2 linked regions of the Larkinella insperata genome follow. The protein of the gene in region 1 interacts with the protein of each later gene in a pairwise test. Links are inferred from orthologs where the notes say so. Each region holds a gene or a part of one and is shown on either strand. Other genes may lie near its edges.

Evidence for each region. Proteins that work in one complex are often made in the same cells at the same time.
Region 2: the proteins of ileS (region 1) and OQ371_RS13955 interact in binary tests that used the Escherichia coli proteins (3 or more experiments, as listed by UniProt). The link is inferred for Larkinella insperata from one-to-one orthologs.

Annotation. Positions count from the first base shown.
Region 1 is NZ_CP110973.1:3,742,345-3,751,026, reverse strand. Bases 2,185-6,194 are described here. They hold ileS (isoleucine--tRNA ligase), read left to right. Parts: upstream 2,185-2,565; coding sequence 2,566-5,994; downstream 5,995-6,194. Other genes in these bases: OQ371_RS15020 (glycoside hydrolase family 9 protein), read right to left, coding at 6,081-6,194. Outside these bases: OQ371_RS15045 (CocE/NonD family hydrolase), read left to right, coding at 1-7; OQ371_RS15040 (sialidase family protein), read left to right, coding at 225-1,277; OQ371_RS15035 (hypothetical protein), read right to left, coding at 1,305-1,760; OQ371_RS15030 (hypothetical protein), read right to left, coding at 1,806-2,123; more of OQ371_RS15020, read right to left, coding at 6,195-8,682. UniProt on the Escherichia coli protein: Catalyzes the attachment of isoleucine to tRNA(Ile). As IleRS can inadvertently accommodate and process structurally similar amino acids such as valine, to avoid such errors it has two additional distinct tRNA(Ile)-dependent editing activities.
Region 2 is NZ_CP110973.1:3,475,379-3,483,050, forward strand. The notes cover bases 1,814-4,813. They hold OQ371_RS13955 (sugar ABC transporter substrate-binding protein), read right to left. Parts: upstream 3,782-4,813; coding sequence 2,846-3,781; downstream 1,814-2,845. Other genes in these bases: OQ371_RS13950 (PSD1 and planctomycete cytochrome C domain-containing protein), read right to left, coding at 1,814-2,725; OQ371_RS13960 (ABC transporter permease), read right to left, coding at 3,803-4,789; OQ371_RS13965 (sugar ABC transporter ATP-binding protein), read right to left, coding at 4,808-4,813. In the rest of the region: OQ371_RS13945 (DUF1501 domain-containing protein), read right to left, coding at 1-399; more of OQ371_RS13950, read right to left, coding at 404-1,813; more of OQ371_RS13965, read right to left, coding at 4,814-6,301; OQ371_RS13970 (Gfo/Idh/MocA family protein), read right to left, coding at 6,381-7,544; OQ371_RS13975 (sugar phosphate isomerase/epimerase family protein), read right to left, coding at 7,648-7,672. UniProt on the Escherichia coli protein: Part of the ABC transporter complex RbsABC involved in ribose import. Binds ribose. Also serves as the primary chemoreceptor for chemotaxis.

The sequences.
Region 1 (8,682 bases):
GATTTAGTGAACTATTTCATAAAAATGCCGTTCGCCGGGGGCAACCATCCCCGGCGAACGGCATTTTTGCTGCCCACAAACCACCAACCATTTTAACAGGATTTGTGGTCCTGAGCCGTTGTCCGTTCAGGCTGCAAAGACGATTCCTGTTGTCTGCTTTTTTTCCGTAGCCAAAAACTATATTTTTGGTTTTAAACCCTAAACCTGAAAAACGCCAGCGTTCTATGAAAAACGCCCTCATGGTCCTGTTGCTGGGCATTCTGCCCGGCTTTCTGGCCGCCCAACCGACCAGCGGCATTGTAACTTCCGAGTTTATTTACGAAAAAGCCCCGTTCCCCTCGTGCCATGCTTCCACGCTGGCCGAAACCCCGGACGGTATTGTAGCCGCCTGGTTTGGCGGCACCCACGAAAAGCATCCCGACGTCGGCATCTGGATCAGCCACCGGGGAAAGAAAGGCTGGACGGCACCGGTGGAAGTAGCCAACGGCGTGCAGCCGGACGGCACACGGCACCCCACCTGGAACCCGGTGCTGTTTCAGATGCCCAAAGGCCCTTTGCTGTTGTTTTACAAGGTCGGTCCCAGTCCGTCGACCTGGTGGGGCATGAAAATAACTTCGTCCGACGGCGGTAAAACCTGGTCGAAACCCGAACGGTTACCCGACGACATGGTGGGTCCGATCAAAAACAAGCCCGTCCTGCTGGCGTCCGGAACGTTGCTGAGTCCATCGAGCAGCGAAGACAACGGCTGGCGGCTGCACATGGAAAGCAGCACAGACGGCGGTAAAACCTGGCAGAAAACCCCGGCCCTCAACGACGGCAAGGAATTCAGCGCCATTCAACCCAGCGTGCTGTTTCATCCGGGTGGCCGGTTGCAATTGCTTTGCCGGAGCAAAAACAAGCAGGTGTTGGAAGCCTGGTCGGAAGACGGCGGCAAAACCTGGTCGGCGTTAAAAGCGACGCAACTGCCCAACCCCAATTCCGGGACCGATGCCGTGACGCTGCGCGACGGGCGGCAGTTGCTGGTCTACAACCATACGCCAAAAGGTCGGTCACCGCTGAATGTGGCGCTGTCGCCCGATGGAGAGAAATGGCAGGCGGCTGTGGTGCTCGAAAACGAACCGGGCAGTGAATTTTCGTACCCGGCGGTTATCCAGTCCCGCGACGGGCTGGTGCATATTACGTACACCCATCACCGGAAAAAGATTAAATACGTGGTCATTGACCCGCGTAAGTTGAAGCTTGCGGATATGAAAGAAGGAAACTGGCCAAACTTGTAGATGGTTCAGCCAGAAGATCTTGGAGAGTTAGCGAACGGTTTGCTGCTGCTGAATGACGGTTTTAAGCCGTTCGATTTCCTCCTGCTGGCTATCGGCTTTGAAATAGTAATACAAACCCGCGACCAGGAATATTTTTGACAGAATAAAAACGATTAAAAAAGCGAGCCGCCAAAGCTTGTGCACCCGGATAAATGAGTCACTTACCTCAACTTCCAGGTAATCCGGCTTATCGGGTTTGGGCGCGGCCTTTCTCTGCCGGTCCTGCCCATTCTGATCGCGCTTCTTAATATCCTTCCCGGTTGTCCGGGCCTGAATCAGCTCCCAGGTGCCCGGCGGTGGAGGTACGGCGTTATCCAGACAATACTGTTCGATTTGAATTTCAAGCTCGTTTAAAGCCGAAGACACTTCCGGGTAAAGTACCTTCATTTGCTGAACTTCCTGCTCTTCCTCTTCCGAGGCTAGCCCCAACAAATAGGCCTCCAAAACCCCACTATGTATGTAATTCTGAATATCCAACTTTGTGCGTAATTACGACCGACGATACAGATGAATGAAATCCCGAACGGCTTTTAATATCTCCGGTTTTGATAGTCCAAACTGATCAGAAATGGCTTCAAACGAATAACCCTGACGGAAGGACAAATCAAAAATAAACTCGGGAGAATAACTGCTCGCCGACGTTATTGGTTCGGCAATAGCGGTGTTCCGTTCCCTGGTTTTCGCTTTCAGCTCGAGCGCTTTCAAGCGGGCCAGCTTAATAATTGCAATCGCAGGACTACCCGACGAATTCATAAAAGAAGGCAGCTGCCCCGACGTAAAAACGTCGATCAGTGCTTCCTGCGCCAAGTGGGTTTGGGGGAGTATTTGCAAAATAACTCCGTAAGCCATTGCGCCGAATCGATCGTATAAAGCCCGTTGATCAGTAGGGGTGCGGAGGTGCCATTGGGAAGCATTTCCTGCTGATCGCTCCAATTCATTCATGCCATACAATATTAGTCCAACAAATCTTCATTAGCTGCTGAGACGGCTCTCCCACATTGACCCCTTCCTTCGGGAAAATACAGATCGGTCCGGCTCCCGTTTCCGCACTGAATTGAACAATTTTAATACCAAGGTACTAATAAAGTTACAAAAAAATCAAAAACTCTCTGAATGGCCCGGGGCATTTTTCCGTGGCCCAAAAACCGCGTCCGTAAAAATGCATCCGGTTCAGTAGTCTTCCAAGTCGGCCCATGCGTTCCGCTCAATTTTCCGTATCTTTGCACCTGATTTCAAATCCAGAAATACCGTGAGTTACAAAGAATACAAAAACCTGAACTACGCGCAGGTTACCAACGATATCTTAGCGTTCTGGAAAGCCAACCGCGTCTTCGAACAATCGATCGAAACGCGCGAAGGCCAACCCACGTTTACGTTTTACGAAGGACCACCGTCGGCCAACGGCAAGCCGGGTATTCACCACGTGATGGCGCGGTCGATTAAGGATATTTTCTGCCGGTATAAAACGCTCCAGGGTTTTCAGGTGAAGCGCAAGGGCGGCTGGGATACGCACGGGCTGCCCATTGAGTTGCAGGTTGAAAAAGAACTGGGTATTAACAAAGATCACATCGGCAAACCCGCATCGGAAGGCGGAATCAGCATCGAGGAGTACAACCAGAAGTGCCGCGAAGCCGTAATGAAATTCACGGACATGTGGAACGACCTGACCGAGAAAATGGGCTACTGGGTTGACCTCGACAAGCCGTACGTTACCTACCATACCGAATACATCGAATCCATCTGGTACCTGCTCAAGGAGCTTTACAAGAAGGGTCTGCTTTACAAAGGCTACACCATTCAGCCATATTCGCCCAAAGCCGGAACGGGTCTGTCGTCGCACGAGCTGAACATGCCCGGCACCTACAAAGACGTGAAGGACACGACGATTGTGGCGATGTTTAAAACCAAATCGTCGGAGCAAACCGCGCGGGTCTTTGGCGACCTGGAGGAGGCAACGCCCTACATCTTGGCCTGGACGACAACGCCCTGGACGCTGCCCGCCAACTCGGCGCTAACCGTGGGAAAAGATATTGATTACGTGCTGGTGAAGACATTCAACCCGTACACCCACGAACCCGTACACGTAGTGCTGGCCAAGGCGCTGACGGGCCGCTGGTTCAACGAAAAGGGCAAAGACGGCGATTTCGAGGGCTACGCGGCTTCGGACAAAAAACTGGTACCCTGGACGATCGTGGGCGAGTTTAAGGGCGCGGATCTGGCCGGTATTGAGTACGAGCAGCTTCTTCCCTACGTCCAGCCCGACCGACCGGCTTTCCGCGTGATCCTCGGCGATTTCGTAACGACCGAAGACGGTACGGGCGTGGTGCACACCTCCCCCACCTTCGGGGCCGACGACTTCCGGGTTGCTCAGCAAAACGGCATTCCGTCCATCATGGTGAAGGATGAAAACGGCAAGGAAGTACCGATTGTCGATAAACAGGGCCGGTTTGTGAAGGAAATGGGTGAGTTTGGCGGCCGGTACGTGAAAGAACAGTATTACTCGGACGAGGAGCAGGACGAACCGGAGTTCCGGCCCACCGATGTATTGATTGCCATCAAGCTCAAGGGAGAAGGCAAGGCGTTTCACGTCGAGAAGTACGAACACCCCTACCCGCACTGCTGGCGGACCGACAAGCCGGTGCTGTACTACCCGCTCGATAGCTGGTTTATCCGCACGACGGCCGTTAAGGACCAACTGGTGGAACTGAACAAAACCATCAACTGGAATCCCGAAAGCACCGGTACCGGACGGTTTGGCAACTGGCTCGAAAACCTGGTTGACTGGAACCTGAGCCGTAGCCGGTTCTGGGGAACCCCACTGCCCATCTGGCGCAACGACGTCGGTGAAGAAGTTTGCATTGGCTCGGTTGCCGAACTGAAAGCGGAAGTCGAAAAAGCCGTGGCGTCGGGCGGGTTGTCGGAAGACCAAACGGCTAAAAATGAAGCCTATCTGCAAAAACTGGCGTCGGGCGATTACGACCTGCACCGGCCTTACGTGGATGAGCTGTACCTGCTGTCCGACTCGGGCAAGGTGCTGCAACGCGAACCGGACCTGATCGACGTTTGGTTTGATTCGGGGGCCATGCCGTACGCGCAGTGGCATTATCCGTTCGAGAACAAGGATATTTTTGAGAAAGCGTATCCGGCGGATTTTATTTCGGAGGGCGTTGACCAAACGCGGGGCTGGTTCTTCACGCTCCACGCCATCTCGGGGATGCTGGGCACGCTGGACGGGAAAGCCGAGTCGTCGGTCGCCTTCAAAAACGTGGTTTCGACGGGTCTGGTGCTCGACAAAAACGGCAACAAAATGTCGAAGCGGCTGGGCAACGCCATCGATCCGTTCACGACGCTGGAAACCTACGGCGCCGACGCGACCCGCTGGTACATGATTACCAACGCCGAGCCCTGGGATAACCTGAAGTTTAACCTAGACGGTATTGCCGAGGTGCAGCGCCGGTTTTTCGGTACGCTTTACAACACGTACTCGTTCTTCGCGCTGTACGCCAACCTCGATCAGTTTGATTTTGACGGCGTACGGACCGTCCCCGTGGAGCAACGCCCGGAACTGGACCGCTGGATTCTGTCAAAATTGCAGTCGCTGGTGCTGGAAGTTGAGCAGCAGTTTGAAAATTATAACCCCACGAAAGCGGGCCGGGCCATCCAGGATTTTGTCAACGATCAGTTGTCGAACTGGTACGTGCGGCTGTCGCGTCGGCGGTTCTGGACGGGTTCGGCACAGGGCAGTTCGGCGGAAGATAAACGGGCGGCCTACGAAACGCTGCACGAGTGCCTGACAACGGTTTCCAAGCTAATGTCGCCCATCGCGCCTTTCTTCGCCGACTGGCTATACCGTAACCTGACCAAGGAAAGCGATCTGTCGGTTCATTTGTCGTCGTTTCCGAAAGCCGAAACGGTCCTGATCGACAGCGATCTGGAAACGTCCATGCAATTGGGTCAGGATATTTGTTCGCTGGTTCACTCGCTGCGGAAAGGCCACAAAATCAAGGTGCGCCAGCCACTGACGAAGGTGCTGATTCCGGTTCTGAACGAAACCACGCGCCGGCAAATCGAGCACGTTTCACCGATTATCCAGTCGGAGGTAAACGTGAAAACCGTGGAGTTCATCGACGATGCGTCCGGCATTTTGAAGAAGAAAATCAAGCCGAATTTCAAGACGCTCGGGCCTAAGTTTGGTCCGATGATGAAGGACGTCGCCACGACGATCAACACCATGACCGAAGACGACATCCGGAAGCTGGAAGCCGCCGGAACCATGCAACTGGGGATTGGCGAGATTACGCTGGCCGACGTGGAGATCAGGACGGAAGATGTACCGGGCTGGATTGTTGCCAGCCAGAACGGTTTGACGGTGGCGCTGGACGTTACGATCACGCCCGAGCTGCGGCAGGAAGGCATCGCCCGTGATTTCATCAACCGCATCCAGAACCTGCGCAAAGACCAGAATTTCGACGTGACCGACAAAATCCGGATCGAGTTGGAGGAAAGTTCCGGCGAAGGCCCGAACGACGTGCTGACCACCGCCATCCAGACGCACAAAGATTACATCTGTCAGGAAGTGCAGGCGCTGTCGCTGGACCTGGTTTCGGACCTGAACGGCAACGCGACCGAAATTGAAATGGACGAGTTCCGGCTTCGTTTAAAAGTAGCTGTCGCGTAACCGCCCACTCTGTAAAGGAACGTCCGTGTTTCGGAAAGCTCATATCTCAGTTTTCCGAAACACGGACGTTTGCTTTTCGTGAATTTCTATTTTACCAGTAGTTTCTTAACAAAACGTTTGCCTTCTCCCTGAATCTGAATGAAATACGAACCCGTTGGCAGCTCCGGCAACGCAAGCCGTTTTTCCGAACCGTTTAATTCAAACGTCTGATTCAGCACCGGCCGCCCCTGTACATCGCTGGCTACGACCTGAACGGTCTCCTTGTGTCCAAAACCCGTAAATCGAAGTTTCACACTCGTATCGTTGTTGTCAACCGGATTCGGGAATATTTCTACATCGGCCGCCAACGGTATTTCCGCCGTTACCCCCTCGCGCGCACTGGCCGAGCTAGCCAGATATATCCGGTCGAGGTAAAAAGCCGGCCGGGCGGTTCCCGTGGCATCCTGAAAATAAAGATCCGACAGGGTTGCCGGACTGTTAAAAGTCGAAAGCGGAATCGTCACCTGCTGCCATTGATTGGCGGCCGGGGTAACGGTGTAGTAAGGCCCGCCCCCATTCAAAATCACCCGGATCTGCTGCCCGGTATTGGTGCCGCCGTGAATCCAGAACTTCAGGTGTGTCAGACCCGCCAGGCTCACCGGCGAATTGGCGTGCAGGTACAACCCCGCCCAACCCGCATCGTATTTTACGGACAACGATTTTGCACCGTTCTGCACCGGCGACGTGTTGCCAAAATTACGTGTCGTGCTCCACGACCAATCCGCCCAGTTGCTGTTGAGCGCGTCGTCGTAAATCAGGTAAGTCGTAGCGGCTGAGCCCGTTACCGTTACGGTGGTTGTGGCGGTTTTTGTGCAGGAGTTTACCCCCACCGTCAGCGAATACGAACCGGCGGCTGCGGTGGTTACGTTGGCAATGGACGGATTCTGGCTAGTAGACGTAAAGTTGTTGGGACCGCGCCAGGAATAAGTGGCGCCCGTCCCGGCGTTGGCCGCCGTCAGGTTCAGCGTCTGACCCGCCGTAACCGGGCTATTACTGCCCGCTACCGCCGTTGGCAATGATCTGACCGTCACGGCCGTAGTCAGGTTCTGGGCCGCTCCGCCGGAAGGCGTAACCGTCAATGAATACGTACCCGTGGCCAGCGTGGTAGCGTTCGGGATGGTCGGAGTGGCCGCGGTCGATGCAAAGCCGTTCGGGCCACGCCAGCTGTAGGTAGCTCCCGCCGGAGCGTTGGATACCGTTAAGCTTAGGGTTTGGCCCGCGCAAAGAGGGCTGTTGCTCGAAGCCGTCAAGACCGGGGGCGGGGTGGTTCCGCCGGTTTCGGAGAAATACGCCACCACGAAGGTGTAAGCGGCCTGGTAATAAATGGCGGGTTCGGTTACTTCCCACGACGCATCCGGGTAGACGGTGTTCCAGTCTCGGTAGGCCTTCATCGGCGGTTCGCTTTTCGGGGGCGTCGCCGGGCCGGAATAAAATTGATTCGGCCCACCGACCACAAAACCGGGTGCCGGACCAAACTGCGAGTTGGCTCCGTCGTACTGGGCCGAACCGTCGCGGTACCAGCTGTGGTAAATTTCCATGACGCTGTTATCGCCCCCGAGGTTGGTTCCTTTCGCGCCCATATTACTCAGGTACACCCACGAAAGCGGGTTCCGGCCGTGCATGTAGTGCAGATATTCCTCAGCGATTTCTTTGTAAAGCACCGTTTTTGCCGGATTAATGCCCAGTTCGGCGGACAAAATTGCCAGTTGTGCCCACTTCATTTTGGCTTGATTGGAACCCCAGCTGTAATGGCCGCTCCACATAAAGCCCAGATACGGGTCAGTTTTGGCGTTGTGCGCCGGTTCGATGTTCCAGTCCATCGCATTCTGAAAGCGGCTTTTCAATTCCGTTACCACGGCGGGCGTCGCAGTGGGCGTCTGGCAGTACACGAAATAGGCCCGGTTCAAATCCCAGCAGAGCGACGCGTCCAGGTTACCATTCGAAAAGGGGTGAAAACCGTTCTCACTGGTGGCGCTGATGTTTTTGTAATAGGTTTCAAAATAGGTTTTATACTTGGCGGTGCCGGTCGTGCGGAACAGTTCGGCAGCCGCGTAAACCCGCAATCGCCGGTCGGCGTTGGCATTGGCCCCGGCGTCGGCAGCAGCCAGGCTAGCTCCGTCCGTTCCCGAAGCCGGACTCATCGAACCGTTGGCTTCCAGGTACGTCCAGGCTTTTTCCGAAGCCGTTCGGAGGGTGGCGGCATACGCGGGATTAACGGGTTGGTACGTGCGGGCGGCATGGGCCGTCAGAGCCGCGAAGGTAGCCGTTGCCCAAGTCGTTACGTTGGTGTAATAGCGGGCCTGCGTGTCCGTGGCCGGGTTGTCGGTCCCGTTTTCGTAGCTCGTAACGGCCACACGGTTGCTGACGCCCCCGTTGCTTTGCTGCATTTTCAGCATCCAGTCAAACTCCCACTTTAGCTCGTCCAGAAGGTCCGGTACGCCGTTCCCCGACTCAGGAATGTTGGTATTATCGGGAAACACGGCCGGGCGAAGTTCATAGGCCGTCAGCAAATCCCAGACGGTACCCGCCAGAAACGGAATGTATTTGTTGTAATCGCCCGCGTCATACCAGCCACCCGACACGTTCCGGGCGGTTCCGGATTGAGCCGACGTGGTGTAGAGCAAGGCATTGGCATCCTGCGCGTGGGCC
Region 2 (7,672 bases), 270 kb from region 1 along the record:
GTCGCTCACCCAGGCCCGCGACTGCCCGTACTGCTTGAAATCGACGAACGAGCCCACCAGCGGAAACGATGACTGGTTGGCCGTCATGCCGGTCAGCCGTTGGTTGCCGCGCACCGAGGGCGGGATTTCCTGCCCCAGCATTTCGCGTAGTTTGGGCTTGTAATCAAACAGTTCCTGCTGCGAGGGGGCGCCGTTCTGGAACAGGTAAATAACGCGTTTGGCTTTGGGTGCAAAGTGCGGAATGCCGGGCGTAAACCCTTCTTCGTCGGCGCTGTTGCCCCCAAACAAATCCGGAACCATGAGCGACCCCAAAGCCGCGCTGCCGAGTCCTAAACTTAACCGGGACAGGAACCGACGCCGGTTGAAATTAAAGCCGTGTTCTAAGATTTCCTTTTCCATGAAATTAAGTTTTCGTAATGGTTTCTTCCAGGTTGTAAATGGTCGAGACGACCCGCATCAGGGCGGCCAGTTTCGTCCGGTCAATTTTTTCGGGAACGGGGTATTCCCCCACGGCGAGGGCTTTTTCGGCCACCGGTTTTTTGATTTCCTTCGCTTCTTTTTCGTAATACGCCGTCAGCGTTTCGACTTCCTGTTCCCGCGGTTTTCGGCCCACAATCAGGCGAAACGCCTTGGTGATCTTGTCCTTGTCCGCGCTATTTTCCTGCAACAACCGGGCCGCCAGTACGCGCGACGCTTCCAGGACCGTGGGGTCGTTCATCATCACGAGCGCCTGCAACGGCGTATTGGTTTTCAGGCGTTTGACTTCGCACAAATCCCGGTTGCTGGCGTCGAAAATCGCCATCGACGGGGGCGGAACCGTTCGTTTGATCAGGGTGTACATGCCCCGGCGGTAAAGGCTGGGGCCGTGGTCCTGGTTGTAGGTCGAGAGCAAGCCCCGGCCCGAGGTGGCACCTTCCCACAAGCCCGCGGGCTGGTACGGTTTTACGCTGGGGCCACCGATGGAACGGTTCAGCAAACCGCTGCTCGACAGCACCAGATCCTTGACAAACTCGGCGTGAATGCGGTAGCGCGGGCCCCGCGCCAGGTAGACGTTGTCCGGGTCGTTTTTGAGCTTTTCCGGTGAAATAACTGCCGATTGCCGGTAGGTGGCCGACGTGACCATTTGTTTCACCAACCGTTTGATGTCCCAGTTGTGGCTCATGAAATCGACGGCCAGCCAGTCCAGCAGTTCGGGGTGGGTGGGCAGGTCGCCCTGCATTCCGAAGTCGCCGGAGGTTTTGACAATGCCTTTGCCGAAAAATTCCTGCCAGAGCAGGTTAACGTACACCCGGGCGGTCAATGGGTTTTTCTTGTCGAACAGCCACTGCGCCAGTCCCAGCCGGTTTTTGGGGTAATTTTTGTTGAAGGGCAGAATCGATTCGGGCGTTCCGGCCTGCACTTCGTCGCCCGGCGCGTCGTAATTTCCGCGTTGCAGAATGTACGTTTTCCGCATCGTATCCGGCTTCATGTCGCCCATGACCGATACGATCAGCCGGTTGGTGTCGGGTTTGTTTACGAACGTCAGAATGTTTTTTACGTCCGCGTCGCTGATTTCCATCAACGGTTTTTTGGCGTACGTTTCGGGGCCGCCAATCACCGACTCAATGCCCACTTCTTCGACGTTGTTGAAGAACGCGAAAAGCCGGTAGTATTCTTTCTGCGAGAAGGGGTCGTACTTGTGGTCGTGGCAGTGCGCGCATTCCATCGTCACGCCCAGCAGGCCCTTGCCAAACAAATCCGTCCGGTCAGTGACGTACATAATCCGGTATTCTTCCGGGATGACGCCCCCTTCTTCCGTGATTTTGTGGTTGCGGTTGAAACCCGTCGCCAGCAGTTGCTCTTTGGTCGAGTTGGGCAACAGATCACCCGCCAACTGCCAGGTAACGAAGTCGTTGTAATGCATGTTTTTGTTGAACGCGTGAATCACCCAGTCGCGCCAGGGCCACTGCGTTCGGTAGCCGTCGTCCTGGTAGCCGTGCGAATCCGCGTAGCGGGCCAGGTCCAGCCAGTGCAGGGCCATTTTCTCGCCGTAGGCCGGGTTTTTCAGCAATTGATCAACGGCTTTTTCGTACGCGTTCGGGCTGTTGTCGGCCAGAAACCGATCCATCATTTCCAGCGTCGGCGGTAAACCCGTCAGATCGAGACTTGCGCGTTTCAGCAACCGCTCTTTGTCGGCTTCCTCGTTGGGGGCCAGCCCTTTCTGCTCTTGCTTATGGAGAACAAAATAATCAATCTCGTTTTTGGGCCAGTCTTTCTGATCCACTTCGGGCAGCGCCGGTTTTTTCGGAGCCACAAACGCCCAGTGTTTTTCGTATTTGGCGCCCTGTTTGATCCACTTCTCAATCAGCTTGACTTCGCGCTGGGTCAGCTTAAGGTTGGACGAGGGCGGGGGCATCAGCAGGGACGTATCCTGGGTGGTGATGCGCAGGAATGCTTCCGACAATTCGGGTTTTCCCGCCACCAGCGCGTGGGCCGACGGGTTTTCCTGCAAGGCTTTGAAGGCGCTTTCGGCCACATCGAGCCGCAAACCTGCTTCGCGTTTGTTGGCATCGGGGCCGTGGCAGGCCAGGCATTTGTCGGAGAGAATGGGCCGGATGTCAAAATTATAACTGACTTCATCCGGCAGTTTGGCGTCGTCGGTCTTCGTAGTGGAGTCCGTTTGACAGGCCTGAATCATTCCCACAAAGCCGGTCAATGCACCAATCAAATAAGAGAACCGCTTCATTATTTACTATTCAGGTTTAGGAATTCGCGGGGTTACAGTCACTAGGCTGTTTCCCAAAATAAAGAGCAATTAACAAAAAGAACGCGTTAAGGACTGATATGATTCCACGGGATAATAATACTATTTCATAAATTTAGTCAAATTGTCCTTGGTAACCAACTGAAACGGGATCAAGACCTGCTTTTCGTAGGGTTGGCCTTTGGCAATTTTGATGGCCGTTTCGATGGCTTGCGCGCCCTGCTGCTCGGCATTCTGGAAAACCGTCGCGTCGAGCGTGCTCTTCTGAACGGCCTGCAGGGCATCCGGAATGGCGTCGATACTGACCACCACCACTTTATCCTTCAAACCGGCATCGGTCAGGGCCTTGACGGCTCCCAGGCCCATCTCGTCGTTCTGGGCGAAAACCGCGTTGATGGTGTTGCCGTACGACTGAATCCAGTTTTCCATCAGGGCCATGGCCTTGGCTCGGTCCCACTCGGCGGTCTGGTGGGCGATCAGTTTCAGGCCGGGGTACTGTTTCAGGATTTCGCGCGCGCCCTGTTCGCGTTTGATTTGAGCCGCCTGACCCATGTAACCATGTATCATCAGCACATTGCCTTTGCCGTTCAGTTTTTCGGCAATGAATTTCATGGCAATCCGCGCCGATTCCACGTCGTCGGAACCGATGAAGGCCGACGGTTTGGCCGTGGTTTCGGAGTTGACGTTGATGATGGGGATGTTGGCGGCCAGGGCCTTGGTTACGGCGGGGGAACTGGCTTCTACTTCGCAGGGGTTCATGATGATGGCGTCGACACCCTGCGCAATGAAGCTCTCCACCTGCTCGATCTGTTTTAGGGCCGACCGCTCGGCATCGACGGTGATCAGTTCCACATCCGATGCCTTCGCTTTTTTCTCAATTTCGTCGTGGACATTGACGATAAACTCGTTCTGCATACTGAGCATCGAGACGCCCACCGTTAGTTTTTTCTCGCCGTTTTCGCCCGACGAGGATTGGTTGCAACTGGTTAAAACGCTGGCAATTAGTAAGGAAAAGGAATAAAAAATAATTGGTTTCATAAAATAAATATAGGGAATCGGTTACCCGTTCTTGTGTTGATTTAAACTATCCAGAACCACCGCGCCGATGATGATAATGCCCATTACGACCTGCTGGTAGTAGGAGGTGACGTTCATTAAATCCAGCCCGTTGCTGATAACACCGATCAGCAACGCACCGATCAGGGTGCCGGTCATGGTGCCGGTACCGCCCGAGGTGCTGGTGCCACCGATGATGGCGGCCGCAATGGCATCGAGTTCAAAACCGACGCCCGCGTTCGGCTGGCCGGTGGTGATGCGGGAAGTGAGCAGGATTCCGGCCAGAGCCGCCAACCCTCCGCAGAGTGTATAGACCACCATTTTGACCTTGCTCAACTGGATGCCCGATGCTTTGGCGGCCTGTTCGTTGCCGCCGACCGCGTACATGTAGCGGCCAAGAACGGTTTTCCGGAGCAATACGGAGCAGATGATGAAGAAAACAATCAGGATGATGATGGGCGTCGGGATGCCCAGGAGTTGACCACCGCCGATGAAGTTGAACGAATCCGAGAGGTTCGAAACGGGCCGACCTTTGCTCAGAATCAGGGCCAGGCCCCGGCCGATGGTCATGGTGCCCAGTGTGACGATGAACGGCGGCACTTTGCTTTTGGTGATCACCAGCCCGTTGAACGCGCCCAGCAGCAAACCGGCCGCTAGCCCGGCCAATACCGGTACGATGACCGGGTACGTGTCCGGATGGGCAAACATAGCCGCTACGACCCCCGTTACGGCCACCGTGGAGCCGATGGAAAGGTCGATGCCGCCGGTGATGATGACAAATGTGACGCCAAACGCCAGCAGCGCATTGATCGAAACCTGCGTAACGATGATCATCAGGTTGGAAACCGTCAGAAACCTGGGTGTAATCATCGACAACACCACGCAGACAACGAGGAAAGCGATCAGAAGGCCGTACTGGCCCAGGCCGCGCAGGCGCCTGGGTGACGCTTTTTCAGGAGTAGTCAGTTCAGGTTTAAAAAGGGTCTTCATTCGGGTTGTCAAGCGTAATTAGTGATGCACCGCGTAGTGCATGATCGTTTCCTGCGTTGCTTCTTCCTTGCTCAGCAGCGCGGTTTGTCGGCCCTGCGACAGCACCAGAATCCGGTCGCTCAGGCCCAGGATTTCGGGCAATTCGGACGAAATCATGATCACCGCAATACCGTCGGCCACCAGCCGGTTGATCAGTTTATAAATCTCGGACTTGGCACCAATGTCGATGCCCCGCGTCGGTTCGTCGAGAATGACCAGCTCCGGCGACGACAACAGGACTTTGCCGATCACTATTTTTTGCTGGTTGCCCCCGCTCAGAAACCGGACCTGCTGATCCGGACCGGCGGTTTTGATCCGCAAATCCGTAATCATCCGGGTCGCGGTGGCCGTTTCGCTCTGGTCCTGAATAAACGGCCCCCGGGCGTGGTTCGACAGGCTGCCCAGCGTTAGGTTATGCTTCACCGACAAGGCGGGAATGAACCCCAATCCTTTCCGGTCTTCGCTAACATAACCAATTCCGTGCTGAATCGCATCCTGTGGAGTCTTGATAATAAGTTGTTTTCCTTTTAAATAAATTTCGCCTTCGTCGAGCGGGTCCAGTCCGAAGATGGCGCGGGCAATTTCGGTGCGACCGGCGCCCATCAAACCCGCCAGCCCCAGCACTTCCCCGGCATGAACCTCAAAATTGATGTCGACAAAATTCCCTTTCCTGCGCAGATTCCGCACGGCCAGCACTTTTTCGCCTTTTGGCGCGACGGATTCGGGGAACAAACTGTCAATTTCGCGGCCCACCATCAGCCTGATGAGGGTTTGGTTGTCCAGGTCAGCCGCGGGTTGGGTGGCGATGTATTTGCCATCCCGCAACACCGTTATGGTGTCGGAGATGGTAAATATTTCGTCCATTTTGTGGGAAATGTAAATGATGGCGACCCCCTGCTGCTTCAGATCGCGGATGATGCCGAAGAGCGTCGCCACTTCCTTGTCGGAGAGGGCGGAGGTGGGCTCGTCCATGATGATCACCTTGGCGTTGTTCGAAATGGCTTTGGCGATTTCCACCATCTGCATTTCGGCCACGCTCAGGTATTTCATTTTCGTCGTCGGTGAAATCGTAACGCCCATTTGGGTCAAGAGCGCTCCCGCTTCCTGATTCAGTTTTTTCTCGTCGACCCAGCTAAAAAAGCCCCCGCGCGATTCGCGGCCCAGGAAGATGTTTTGCGCAACGGTCAGTTCCGGCACGACCAGCAACTCCTGATGAATCATCGAAATGCCTTTTTTGAGCACCTCGCTGACGGCCCCGGTTTTCAGTTCCTGCCCCTCAAAGAAAATTTCACCCGCATCCGGCTGGTGCAGCCCGACCAGAATTTTCATGAACGTTGACTTTCCAGCCCCGTTTTCGCCCATCAGTGCATGAACCTCGCCTTTCCGCAGGGCCAGCTGAACCCCGTCCAGCGCCTTCACGCCCGAAAAGGTTTTGATGAGTCCGCGAACGGTAAGAATGGAATCTGGATGCATAATTGATTTCAGAACGAATTTGGGGATAAACAACAGCCCACGGTTGTAACCGTGGGCTGTCCATTGGTATCAGTACGCCTTACTTCTCGGTCCACTCGACGCCGGTATCCTGCCAGCTTCTTGCTTTGGCCGAGTTGATGACGGCTTCGCAGACTTTCTGGGTTTCCAGCGCGTCTTTGAACGTGGGCGAGCAGGGTTCTCCGGTTTCCAGGCTTTTCAGGAAGTCGGCTACCTGGTGGATAAAACCGTGTTCGTAGCCGATGCCCAGACCCGGCACCCACCATTTGTCCATGTAGGGCTGATCCCCATCCGTGACGTGAATCGAACGCCAGCCGCGCACCACCGACTCATCGCTGTGGTCGAAGTATTCCAGGCGGTTCAAGTCGTGCAGATCCCAGCGGATCGAAGCGTTTTCGCCGTTGATCTCCAGCGTGTACAGGGCCTTGTGGCCGCGCGCGTACCGGGTTGATTCAAATAGACCCAGCGAACCGTTTTCGAAGTGGCAGTGGAAAATACAGGCGTCGTCGATGCCCACCGGCTGCACTTTACCCGTCACGGCGTGCATCCGTTCTTTCACGAACGTTTCGGTGACGGCCGACACGTCCGTGATGCCGCCGTTGATCCACATGGCCGTGTCAATGCAGTGCGCCAGCAAATCGCCCGTTACCCCCGAACCGGCAGCTTCCACGTCCATCCGCCAGGTACCCGCACCACCCTGCGGAACGTCGGCGTTGATGGTCCAGTCCTGCAAAAAGTTGGCGCGGTAGTGGAAAATCCGGCCCAGTTTGCCCGAAGCCACAATCTGCTTCGCCAGCGTGACGGCCGGGAGACGACGGTAGTTGTACCAAACCGTGTTGGCAACCCCGGCTTTGTTGACGGCATCGACCATTTTCTGGCCTTCAGCCAGACTGCGGGCGAGCGGTTTTTCGCAGAGAATCATTTTGCCCGCTTCGGCCGCGGCAATGGCGATTTCGGCGTGGGTATCGTTCGGCGTACAGATATCGACGGCGTCGATGTCGTCGCGGGCAATCAGGGCTTTCCAGTCGGTTTCGATGGATTCGTAACCCCATTGGTCGGCAAAGGCCTGTACTTTCTCGGCGTTGCGTGAGCAAACGGCTTTCAGAACCGGCGTGTAGGCCAGATCGGGGAAGAAATTAGGAACGCGATTATAACCGTTGGAGTGCGTGCGGCCCATGAAACCGGTTCCGACCAATCCAATTCGTATTTCTTTTTTAGCTGCCATTGTTAGAGGTAACGGGTTTTACAGATGTACGGTGTTTCGTTTCGGTACCCATGGCCTGCAGGGGGCGCCCGCCGGTTTGTGGGTACCGAAACCGAAAAGGTAATTATTCACTCCAGCCGTGCTGCTCG